2 regions of the Mesorhizobium sp. LNJC394B00 genome follow, and region 1 is predicted to be linked to the other one. Evidence: predicted binding sites of a transcription regulator. Region 1 holds the regulator's gene; the other holds the start of a gene.

Evidence for each region. Region 1 encodes LexA, which represses DNA repair genes until DNA is damaged. Its sites were predicted from a motif close to TGTTCNNNNTGTGTTCNG; they were not measured.
Region 2: a site for LexA is predicted at 1,990-2,007, ahead of recA (recombinase RecA). Genes of this name have one in related genera too.

Annotation. Positions count from the first base shown of each region.
Region 1 is NZ_AYWH01000004.1:233,369-238,439, reverse strand. Features, by position in the region: partial or broken gene X751_RS01000000163910 (ComEC/Rec2 family competence protein) at 86-2,543, shown strand; gene lexA (transcriptional repressor LexA) at 2,537-3,319, opposite strand; gene X751_RS146975 (GntR family transcriptional regulator) at 3,523-4,287, opposite strand; gene kynU (kynureninase) at 4,455-5,071, shown strand, end outside.
Region 2 is NZ_AYWH01000011.1:33,603-38,673, reverse strand. Features, by position in the region: gene alaS (alanine--tRNA ligase) at 1-557, opposite strand, end outside; gene recA (recombinase RecA) at 828-1,931, opposite strand; gene X751_RS138575 (carbohydrate kinase family protein) at 2,214-3,158, shown strand; gene X751_RS138580 (pseudouridine-5'-phosphate glycosidase) at 3,229-4,146, shown strand; gene X751_RS138585 (TfoX/Sxy family protein) at 4,350-4,673, opposite strand; gene X751_RS138590 (GFA family protein) at 4,757-5,071, shown strand, end outside.

The sequences.
Region 1 (5,071 bases):
CCGGCGCGGTGGACGTGATCACGCGGACTTTCGCGCTTTGCGCGTTCATGTAGCATAGGGGTCTGGGGCGCAAGGGGCAGACCCGATGGCTGGACGTGGCCGGGGCACGAAGGAAGGCGAAGGCGCCGAGGCAAGCGTCAGCGAACGCTCGCTGTTTGCCGATAGTCCCTATGCCGAGCCGCTGCCCCTCGCGCTGCCTGAGCCGCATCCCGGCGTCGCGCCTGCGCTGCCCGGTCACGCGTTGCCGGCGCAAGTCACAGCGCCCGGATCTATCGCCCGTCTGCGCAGACGGCTTCGCCGTCCGTCATGGCCCGCGCTCCGCCGCAGCCTTGCCGTGGCCGCCAACACGGAGCTCGACCGGGGCGTCGCCTTCCTGCTGGTGCCGGTTTTCCTGGCGGCCGGCGTCATCATTTATTTCTCGCTGGCCGGCGAGCCCGGCTTTGCGCAGCCAATCGCCATTGTGGTGCTGGCGACATGTTGCGCCCTCGCCACGCGATCGCGGCCGAGGACGCATCTGTTCTGCATGGCCGCGATGCTGTGCGCGCTCGGCGTCGTCGCCGCCAAAGTCGAGACTTGGCGCGCCGGAACGCAGATGCTCGGCTCCGAGATTCAGACACGGCTGACCGGCCGCGTCGTCAGTCTCGAACAGATGGAAAGCGGCCGCATCAGGCTGACGCTCGATGTGGTTTCGACCGCTTACCCCGAGCTGCGCTACGCCCCGGAGCGGGTCAGGCTCTCGGCGCGGACCGTTCCCGCCGATATGACCGCCGGCTCCCTGATCACCGGCTATGCCAGGCTGTTGCCGCCGACCGGTCCGGTGCGGCCGGAGAGCTACGATTTCTCCTTCGACAGCTATTTCACCGGTTTCGGCGGCAGCGGCTTCTTTCTCGGCAATCCGAAAACCATTGCTACGCAGGGACCGCCGCCGCTGACCGCGCGGCTCTCCTCGGCAATCGAGAACGCGCGCGAAAACATTGCCGACCATATCAGGGGCAAAATCGGCGGCGCCGAAGGCGAGATTGCCGCGGCGTTGATTGTCGGGGTGCGCGCCGGCATCCCGGACGAGGTCAACGAAGCGATGCGGCGCACCGGCATCTACCACATCATCTCCATCTCCGGCCTGCACATGGCGCTGGTTGCCGGCACCATCATGGTGTTGCTGCGTGGCGCCTTTGCGCTGTTTCCCGATTTCTCTTCGCGCCGCCCAGTCAAGAAATATGCAGCAGTGGCAGCACTCGTCTCCATCGCCGCCTATCTCGTCATTTCAGGCGTCGTGGTTGCCGCCGAGCGCAGCTTCATCATGCTGGCGGTCATGCTTGTCGCCGTGCTGTTTGATCGCGCCGCACTCACCATGCGCAATCTGGCGATCTCCGCCATTGCCGTCATCCTGGTGTCGCCGCACGAGGTGGTCGGTCCCAGCTTCCAGATGTCGTTTGCTGCCACCGCCGCCCTTGTCGGCGCCTATGCCGGCTGGGCCGATTACCGCGCCGACAAGGTGAGAACGCCGCCGGCAAAGCGCTCCTTCGTCGGCTTCCTGTCGCGAAAATTCGCGCTGGCCATGGGCAGCCTCGCCATGACCTCGATCATCGCCGGCAGTGCAACCTTGCTGTTCGCCATCTGGCATTTTCAGCGTGTGTCGCCGCTCAGCCTGATCGCCAATCTGGCCGTGATGCCGATTGTTTCGTTGATCGTCATGCCTTTTGCCGTGCTCAGCGCACTGGCGATGCCGTTCGGCGCCGACGGGCCGTTCCTCTATGTGATGGGCAAGGGTCTGATGGCGATGATCGCTATATCGGCCTGGATTTCCGAGCGCTCGCCGGTCGACGCCGTCGGGCTGATCTCCATCCGCTCGGTGCTGTTGGTGGCGGTCGCCCTCGTCATCGCCACCATGGCCACCACCTGGCTCAGGTTGGCGGCCGTGCCTTTCGCGCTGGCCGGCCTGTTGACGGTAGCCGCAGGTGCTTACGCCCGACGTGCTCATATCCGAGGATGCGCATCTGGTGGCCATGCCGATCGGTGGCGGCGAACTCGCCCTCAACCGCGAACGCTCCAACGAATTCACCACGGACAATTGGAAACGGGCGCTGCGGGCCGAAACCATTATCCCACCTGAGATTTTCGAGGCAACAGATACGCGGTTCGATCTCGATCCGCTCGATCTGCCGCCCGGCTCGCCCTTCTATTGCACCGGCGATCTCTGTATCGCCCGGCACCCTTCCGGAGCCATTGTGGCGCTTGCGAAAGACCGCAAGACGGCGCGGCCGGCCTGTGCCTTCGCGAGCCTGATCGTCATCGATGACGCCACCGCCTACAATCCGTGCCGCGACCCGCTGGTGCTGGTCGTGACGAAGAAACAGCTGGCCCGCGACGGCAGCGCCGCCGTCTTCTTCGATCCGCAATCGGCAGCTGCAGCGCCAACCATCCGCTTCGCCGTCGACAAGCCGTATCGCCCCTGGCACGAGCAACGCCGCTTCTCCCGCGAAGCGCGCGGCCTGCCGCCTTACAACCAGCGTGAAAAGTACAAACCCAAGCCGGCTCAGTAGCGCCGGATCAATCCGACAAGCTTGCCCTGCACCTTCACCCTGTCCGGTCCAAAAATGCGGGTCTCGTAGGCCGGGTTGGCGGCTTCCAGGGCGATCGAGGCGCCCTTGCGGCGGAAGCGTTTCAGGGTCGCTTCCTCATCGTCGACCAACGCCACCACGATCTCGCCGGGGCTGGCTGTGTCGGCATTGCGGATGATGACCGTGTCGCCATCGAAAATGCCGGCCTCGATCATCGAATCGCCCTTGACCTCGAGCGCGTAGTGTTCGCCGCCCATGATCATATCGGGCGGCACCGAGATCGAATGGGTCTGATGCTGGATGGCGTCGATCGGCACGCCGGCGGCGATGCGTCCCATAACCGGGATTGAAATCGCGGAAACGGCATCGTCATTGCCGGCCGACATCGAACGCGACGGCGAGCCCGGCTTGATCTGGCGGCCGAGACCGCCTTGGCCCATCGCGCCTTGTCCTTGGCCGCCTTGCCCTTGGCCGGTTTGACCAAGACTGCCCTGAATCACGCTCGGCGAAAACTTCCTCGCCGCATTGAGGCCTGGTGCGATCGAGTCGGGCAGCCGCAGCACTTCCAGCGCGCGCGCCCGGTTCGGCAGCCGGCGAATGAAACCGCGCTCCTCAAGCGCCGTGATCAGGCGGTGGATGCCGGACTTGGAGGCGAGGTCGAGCGCTTCCTTCATCTCGTCGAAGGACGGCGGGATTCCGCTCTCCTTCAGGCGTTCATGGATGAACATCAGAAGCTCATGTTGTTTGCGCGTCAGCATCGCGGCCCCCAAGGGTTCTGAAATCAGAATCAGAAAAAACAAACCCAGAACAAACACTATCTGTTCCAGTTGTGTTCCGCAACCTTTTAAAGTTTAATGAATGTGTTGACGTTTTGTTCAGCGTAACGTTCGGCGCTGCGGGCGCCGCCTGCGCCCATTTGCCGGCAACGGGTGAAACGAAGCCAAAGTGCCCTGCGCGTCGGCTACGACCGCCGCTTCCTTTTCGGACGGGGCTGCGCAGCATCCGCGCCGGGTTCGCTCTGGGCATAGACCTGCAGCGTGTAGCCGATGTGAGCGGTCATCAGAGTTTTCGCACGTTCGACGTCGCGATCGAGGGCCGCTTCCATCAGGGCGGTATGGTGTTCGATCGCCACGGCGTCGCGCAGGGCCGCCACGGCCTTCCGGTGTCCATCCGTGCGGCCGGCGGCGGCGCGCAGCGTCGGGGCCAGACCCAGAAAGCGGTGATGGCGATGCAATTGGTCGGAAATCGTCGCATTGAAGCGCAGCAGCCAGCTGGATGTCGCGGCACTGAGCAGCGCCGCATGGAAGGCATCGTGTTTTTCGTACCACGCGTCGACCGCATCATCCGATGGATCGTCGAGAACAGACCCGCACCGTGAGAGACGATAGTGGGCGGCAACGACCGCGTCTTCCCACTCACGGTCGCCCTCCTCGATCGATTCCACCAGCAGGGGCAGTTCGACCACCAGCCGCGCACGCGCCAAATCCTCGAGCTCCGCCCGAGAGACGGGAGCGACCGCAAACCCGCGGTTGCTGATGGCGGTCACAAGCCGTTCCGCCTCCAGCCGCGACAGCGCCTCGCGCAACGGCGTCCAGCCGATGCCGTAGGTGTTGCGCAGCGTGCTCAGCTTCAACGGCGCGGCAGGCGCCAGCCGGGTCGCAAGAATATCGCGCCTGAGCAGGCGATAGGCCGCTTCCGTCTTCGAGGTCTGCTCGTCACCCAGCATCGTGATCCATCAGACATAAACGCTCGGCGGATCATTATATATCAAAGCCTTTCAATGGGTGAATTATATATAATGTTTGACAGTTCAAGGGCGACCACTCAAGATCGCCGGCATGTTTGGGCGGCAGGCTCCGCCGCGCGCGTTTGTCCATGGAGGGGCGCCGGATCATGAGCACGACACCCGATCTCGCTACAATCGAAGCAATGGATGCCGCCGATCCGCTGCGCTCCATGCGCGAACGCTTTGTCTTGCCGCAAGGCGTGATTTATCTCGACGGCAATTCCCTGGGCGCCGCGTCAGCGGTCGTCTTCAGCGAACTGCAGCAGGCCGCCACGCAGGAATGGGCGCACGACCTCATTCGCGCCTGGAACACCGCCGGCTGGTTCAACATGCCGGTGGAACTCGGAGATCAGCTCGGGCGACTGATCGGCGCGGCTGATGGGCAGACGGTGGTCTGCGACACAACCTCGATCAACGTCTACAAGCTGCTGCACGCAGCGCTCGGCATGCGGCCGGATCGGTCGGTCATCGTTGCCGAGGGCGACAGTTTCCCGACCGACCTCTACATGGCCGAAGGCGTCGCCTCGACCCGGCCGGGAACGCGGCTGCGGCTGGAGGGCGTCGACGCGGCGGCAATCGAGGAGCTGATCGACGACAGCGTTGCCGTCATCCTGGTCAACCACGTCAACTACAAATCCGGCCAGTTGCGCGACATGACGGCGCTGACGCGCAAGGCACATGACGCCGGCGCGCTGATCATCTGGGATCTCTGCCACACGGCCGG
Region 2 (5,071 bases), on a different contig from region 1:
CCGCCCCAGATGTGCTCGCCACGGTCGATGAAGATTTCCGAGCACGGCCCGCACGGTCCGGTGTCGCCCATAGCCCAGAAATTGTCGGAGGTCGGGATGCGGATGATGCGGTCATCGGAGAAACCGGCGATCTTCTTCCAGAAGCCGGCCGCCTCGTCATCGGTGTGATAGACGGTGACCAGCAGCTTGTCCTTGTTCAGCCCGAACTCCTTGGTGATCAGGTTCCAGGCCAGTTCGATGGCGCGCTCCTTGAAATAGTCGCCGAAGGAGAAATTGCCGAGCATTTCGAAGAAGGTCAGATGGCGCGCGGTGTAGCCGACATTGTCGAGGTCGTTGTGCTTGCCGCCGGCGCGCACGCTTTTCTGCGCAGTGGTGGCGCGCGAATAGGACCGCTTCTCCAGGCCGGTGAAGACGTTCTTGAACTGCACCATGCCGGCATTGGTGAACATCAGCGTCGGGTCGTTGCGCGGCACCAGCGGGCTCGAGGCCACGACCTCGTGGCCCTCCTTGCGGAAATAGTCGAGGAATGTCGACCGGATCTCGTTCACGCCACTCATGAGTGCTGCCTTTTCGCGAAAACCGCCGGCACGGCCGGCGGACACTGGTCTCTGCTTTTTAGAAATCGACTTGGCCTTTTAGCGGGCACGCCCCACCCTGTCCAGAAACACGGAATTGGGCCAATCCGGCAACTGCCAAGCCGGCTTCACGCTGCCCAAAAACGAAAACCGCCGGCGCGAAGGCCGGCGGTTTGAAACGCAATACTAAAGAACTCGGTCACTTAAGCATCGGATAATAGACTGGATTTATGGCCGAACTCTGGCCGTGCCCTACATGGCGCCGGATTCTTCCTCGAAGCCGTCGTCGCTTTCGCCGCGCTCGGGGCCACCATTTTCAAGAAATTTCTCGGCGATCAGCCCGGCATTCTGCCGCAGCGCAAGTTCGATCTCACGCGCCGTGTCGGGATTGTCGCGCAGGAACAGTTTGGCGTTTTCGCGACCTTGGCCGAGACGCTGCGAATTGTAGGAGAACCAGGCGCCGGACTTCTCGACCACGCCGGCCTTGACGCCGAGGTCGACCAGTTCGCCGGTCTTGGAGACGCCCTCGCCATACATGATGTCGAACTCGACCACCTTGAAGGGCGGCGCCAGCTTGTTCTTGACCACCTTGACCCGGGTCTGGTTGCCGACGACCTCGTCGCGGTCCTTGACCGAGCCGATGCGGCGGATGTCGAGGCGCACCGAAGCGTAGAATTTCAGCGCGTTGCCGCCGGTCGTGGTTTCGGGCGAACCGAACATGACGCCGATCTTCATGCGGATCTGGTTGATGAAGATGACCATGGTGTTGGAGCGCGAGATCGAGGCGGTCAGCTTGCGCAGCGCCTGGCTCATCAGACGCGCCTGGAGACCGGGCAGAGAATCGCCCATCTCGCCTTCGATTTCGGCGCGCGGCGTCAGCGCCGCCACCGAATCGACGACCAGCACGTCGATGGCGCCTGAACGCACCAGCGTGTCGCATATTTCCAGCGCCTGCTCGCCGGTGTCCGGCTGCGAGATCAAGAGGTTTTCCAGATCGACGCCGAGCTTGCGGGCATAGACCGGATCGAGTGCGTGCTCGGCATCGACGAAGGCGCAGATACCGCCTTTCTTCTGGGCTTCGGCAACTGTGTGCAGCGCCAATGTCGTCTTGCCCGAGCTTTCCGGCCCGTAGATCTCGACGATGCGGCCGCGCGGCAGGCCGCCGACGCCAAGCGCGATGTCGAGGCCCAGCGATCCGGTCGGCACGGTTTCGATCTCGACGACCTGCTCGTTGGCGCCAAGCCGCATGATCGAGCCCTTGCCGAAGGCGCGCTCGATTTGCGACAGCGCCGCGTCCAGAGCCTTTGATTTGTCCACCGCTTTGTCCTCTACAAGCCGCAAAGAATTCTGAGCCATGATACATCACCCCTTGGTCGTCAATGAAGGCCGGACAATCCGTAATCCCTGCCCATTTTGTACTACTTTTGTTCTCGTTTGGCAAGAGGGGTCAAATATCTGAAAAGCAATCTTTATCCGGATTTGTTCTTTTTTTGTCTCATGGTTTCGTTTCCGGATGTATCCACCATTGGGCCAGACGCGCCGGCTGTTTCGATCGGCCGAATCGCCGGCTTGCCTGCGAAGCTCCGCCGCACAGCGTAGCGCTTGTGCGGCTCGAATAACAAAGGTCATATCGCCGGCATGGTGAAATCAGCAAAGATACTGGCGGTGGGCGGCGCCCATATCGATCGCCGCGGCCAGGTGTCGGGCACGTACGTGCCCGCGGCGTCCAACCCCGGCACGATGCGCGAGGATGTCGGCGGCGGCGTATTCAACGCGCTGCGCAGCCTGGTGCGGCGCGGCGTCTCGGCCTCGCTTTTGTCGGTGCGCGGCGGCGATGCCTCGGCCGAGACGGTTGCGCGCGCCATCGCCGACTCCGGCATTGCCGACCTGTCGGCGGTTTTCCTCGACCGCACGACGCCGAGCTACACGGCGCTGATCGATCGCGACGGCGAGCTGATCACCGGCTTTGCCGACATGGCGCTCTACGATTTGGCGTTCCCCAAGCAGATCCGCCGCTCCAAGGTGCGCGAGGTGGTCGCCGAGGCCGATGCGGTGCTCTGCGACGCCAATCTGCCATCAACGGCGCTGGAGCGGCTGGTGGGGCTCGCCGCCGGCAAGCCGGTGTTCGCCATTGCCATTTCGCCGGCCAAGGTGGTGCGGATGATACCGGTGCTGAAGGAGCTCGCGCAGGTCTTCATGAACCGGCGCGAGGCCATGGTGCTGGCCGGCGTCGATGCCAATGCCACCGAGCGCGAGACCATCGACGGACTGCGCTGCAGCGGCCTCACCAGTGGCGTGGTGACGGCGGGCGATGGCCCGGTGCTGGGATTCGACGAAGCCGGCGCCTTCTCTATCCTGCCGCCGGCGCCGAGAAAAGTCGCCGACGTCACCGGCGCCGGCGACGCGCTGGCCGGCGCCACCATCGCTGCCCTGCTGCGCGGCCTGCCCCTGCGCCAGGCATTGCGCGAGGGCGTTGCCGCCGCCACGCTGGCCATTGAAAGCGCCGACGCGGTTCCGGCCTTCACGATTGCGACCTTCACTGAGGCACTGGCTCTTGTGCCCGACGCGCAGGAATTGGCATGAGGGCGGCCAATTGCCATTGCCGGAGCGCGACGTCCAAGCGGACGCGCGGATCTCCGGATCGGAGACCATCATGACACCGCAAAGCGCCCGCCCCTTGATCGACATCCACGCGCCCGTGGCTGAGGCGCTCGCCGCTGGCCGCCCGGTCGTGGCGCTGGAGAGCACCATCATCACCCATGGCATGCCTTACCCCGACAATGGCGCCATGGCCGCCAATGTCGAAAAGATCATCCTGGACAATGGCGCGGTGCCGGCGACGATCGCCGTGGTCGCCGGCCGCATCAAGATCGGGCTTTCCGACGGCGAGCGCGAGTCGCTGGCGATGACCGGCGACGCCATGAAGCTGTCGCGCGCCGATCTCGGCTTTGCGGTGGCGCAAGGCCGCACCGGCGGCACCACGGTCGCCGCCACCATGATCGCGGCCGACATGGTCGGGATAAAGGTGTTCGCCACCGGCGGCATTGGCGGCGTCCACAAGGGCGCGGAAAAAAGCTTCGACATCTCGGCCGATCTCGACGAGTTGGCGCGCACCCCGGTCATCGTCGTCTCGGCCGGCGCCAAGGCGATCCTCGACATCGAAAAGACCCTGGAAGTGCTGGAGACGCGCGGCGTGCCGGTGATTGGCCATGGCTGCGAGACGATGCCGGCCTTCTGGTCGCGGCATTCGCCGTTCCGCGCGCCGCTGACCCTGCACAGACCGGAAGAGATCGCGCATTTCTACAAGACCAGGGCGGCACTTGGCCTGGTCGGCGGCACGCTGATCGCCAACCCGGTGCCGCAGGACGATGAAATCCCGGCCGACGAGATGGCCGGCTATATCGAGGCCGCGCAGAAGGCGGCGGAAGTGCAGAATGTGACCGGAAAGGCGGTGACGCCGTTCCTGTTGGGCAAAATCCTCGAACTGACCGGCGGCCGGAGCTTGAAGACCAACATCGCGCTGGTCGAGAACAATGCGCGGCTGGCGGCGAGGATTGCCAAGGCGCTGTAGGATCGCCTACGTCGGCGGGACAGCACCCCCCTCTGGCCTGCCGGCCATCTCCCCCGCAAGGAGGGAGATTAACAGCTTAGCCGCAGGCTCCCATTTTCAACGATGGTGATTGGCGAAGACCAATGTGACAACTGATCTCCCCCCTTGCGGGGGAGATGTCCGGCAGGACAGAGGGGGGTGGGAAGAAACGCGACGGTCCCGGTTCACTTCCCCGCCCGCCGCCCCGCCTCATACGCCCGGCGCGCCCACACCCTCATCTCGTCAGGATCATCAAACGCGTCGTCGGGAATGCTCCAGTACGGCATCGCGACCAGCTTGCCGTGGCGGGTGCCGGTATAGGTCCATTGCTTGCAGCCGGCGGCTTCGAAGTCGGGCGCGCTTTGCTCGTCAGCCTTGAGCAGCAATTCGCCGCGCAGCACGATAGCGACGATGACGCCGTCGAAATAGATACCCTTGCCGCCGAACAGTTTTCGGATACTGACCGGGCCGAGGCCTTCGAACAGCTCTTCGATGCGTTCATTGTCCATGCCGCAATCATGTCACCGGGCTTGCCATGGCTGCAACCAAAAACCATGCTGGCAAGTTGAGAGCCATCCGTCGGAGTTTTGTCATGCCGCTGCTGCTCAAGGGATCCTGCCGCTGCGATGCCGTCCATTTCGAGGTGGAGAGCAACACGCCGGTGCCGTTCATGCTGTGCTACTGCTCGATCTGCCGCAAGCAGCAGGGCGGCGGCGGCTTCGCCATCAATCTCGGCGCCGATTACAAGACGCTGAAAATCAAGGGCAAGCGCAATCTCGGCGTCTACCAGGCCGAGATCGCGGACGACGAGCATCCAAAGTGTGAGATTTCGACGGGCGAGCGCAATTTCTGCAAGAAGTGCGGTTCGGCGCTCTGGCTCTACGATCCGACATGGCCGGACCTGGTC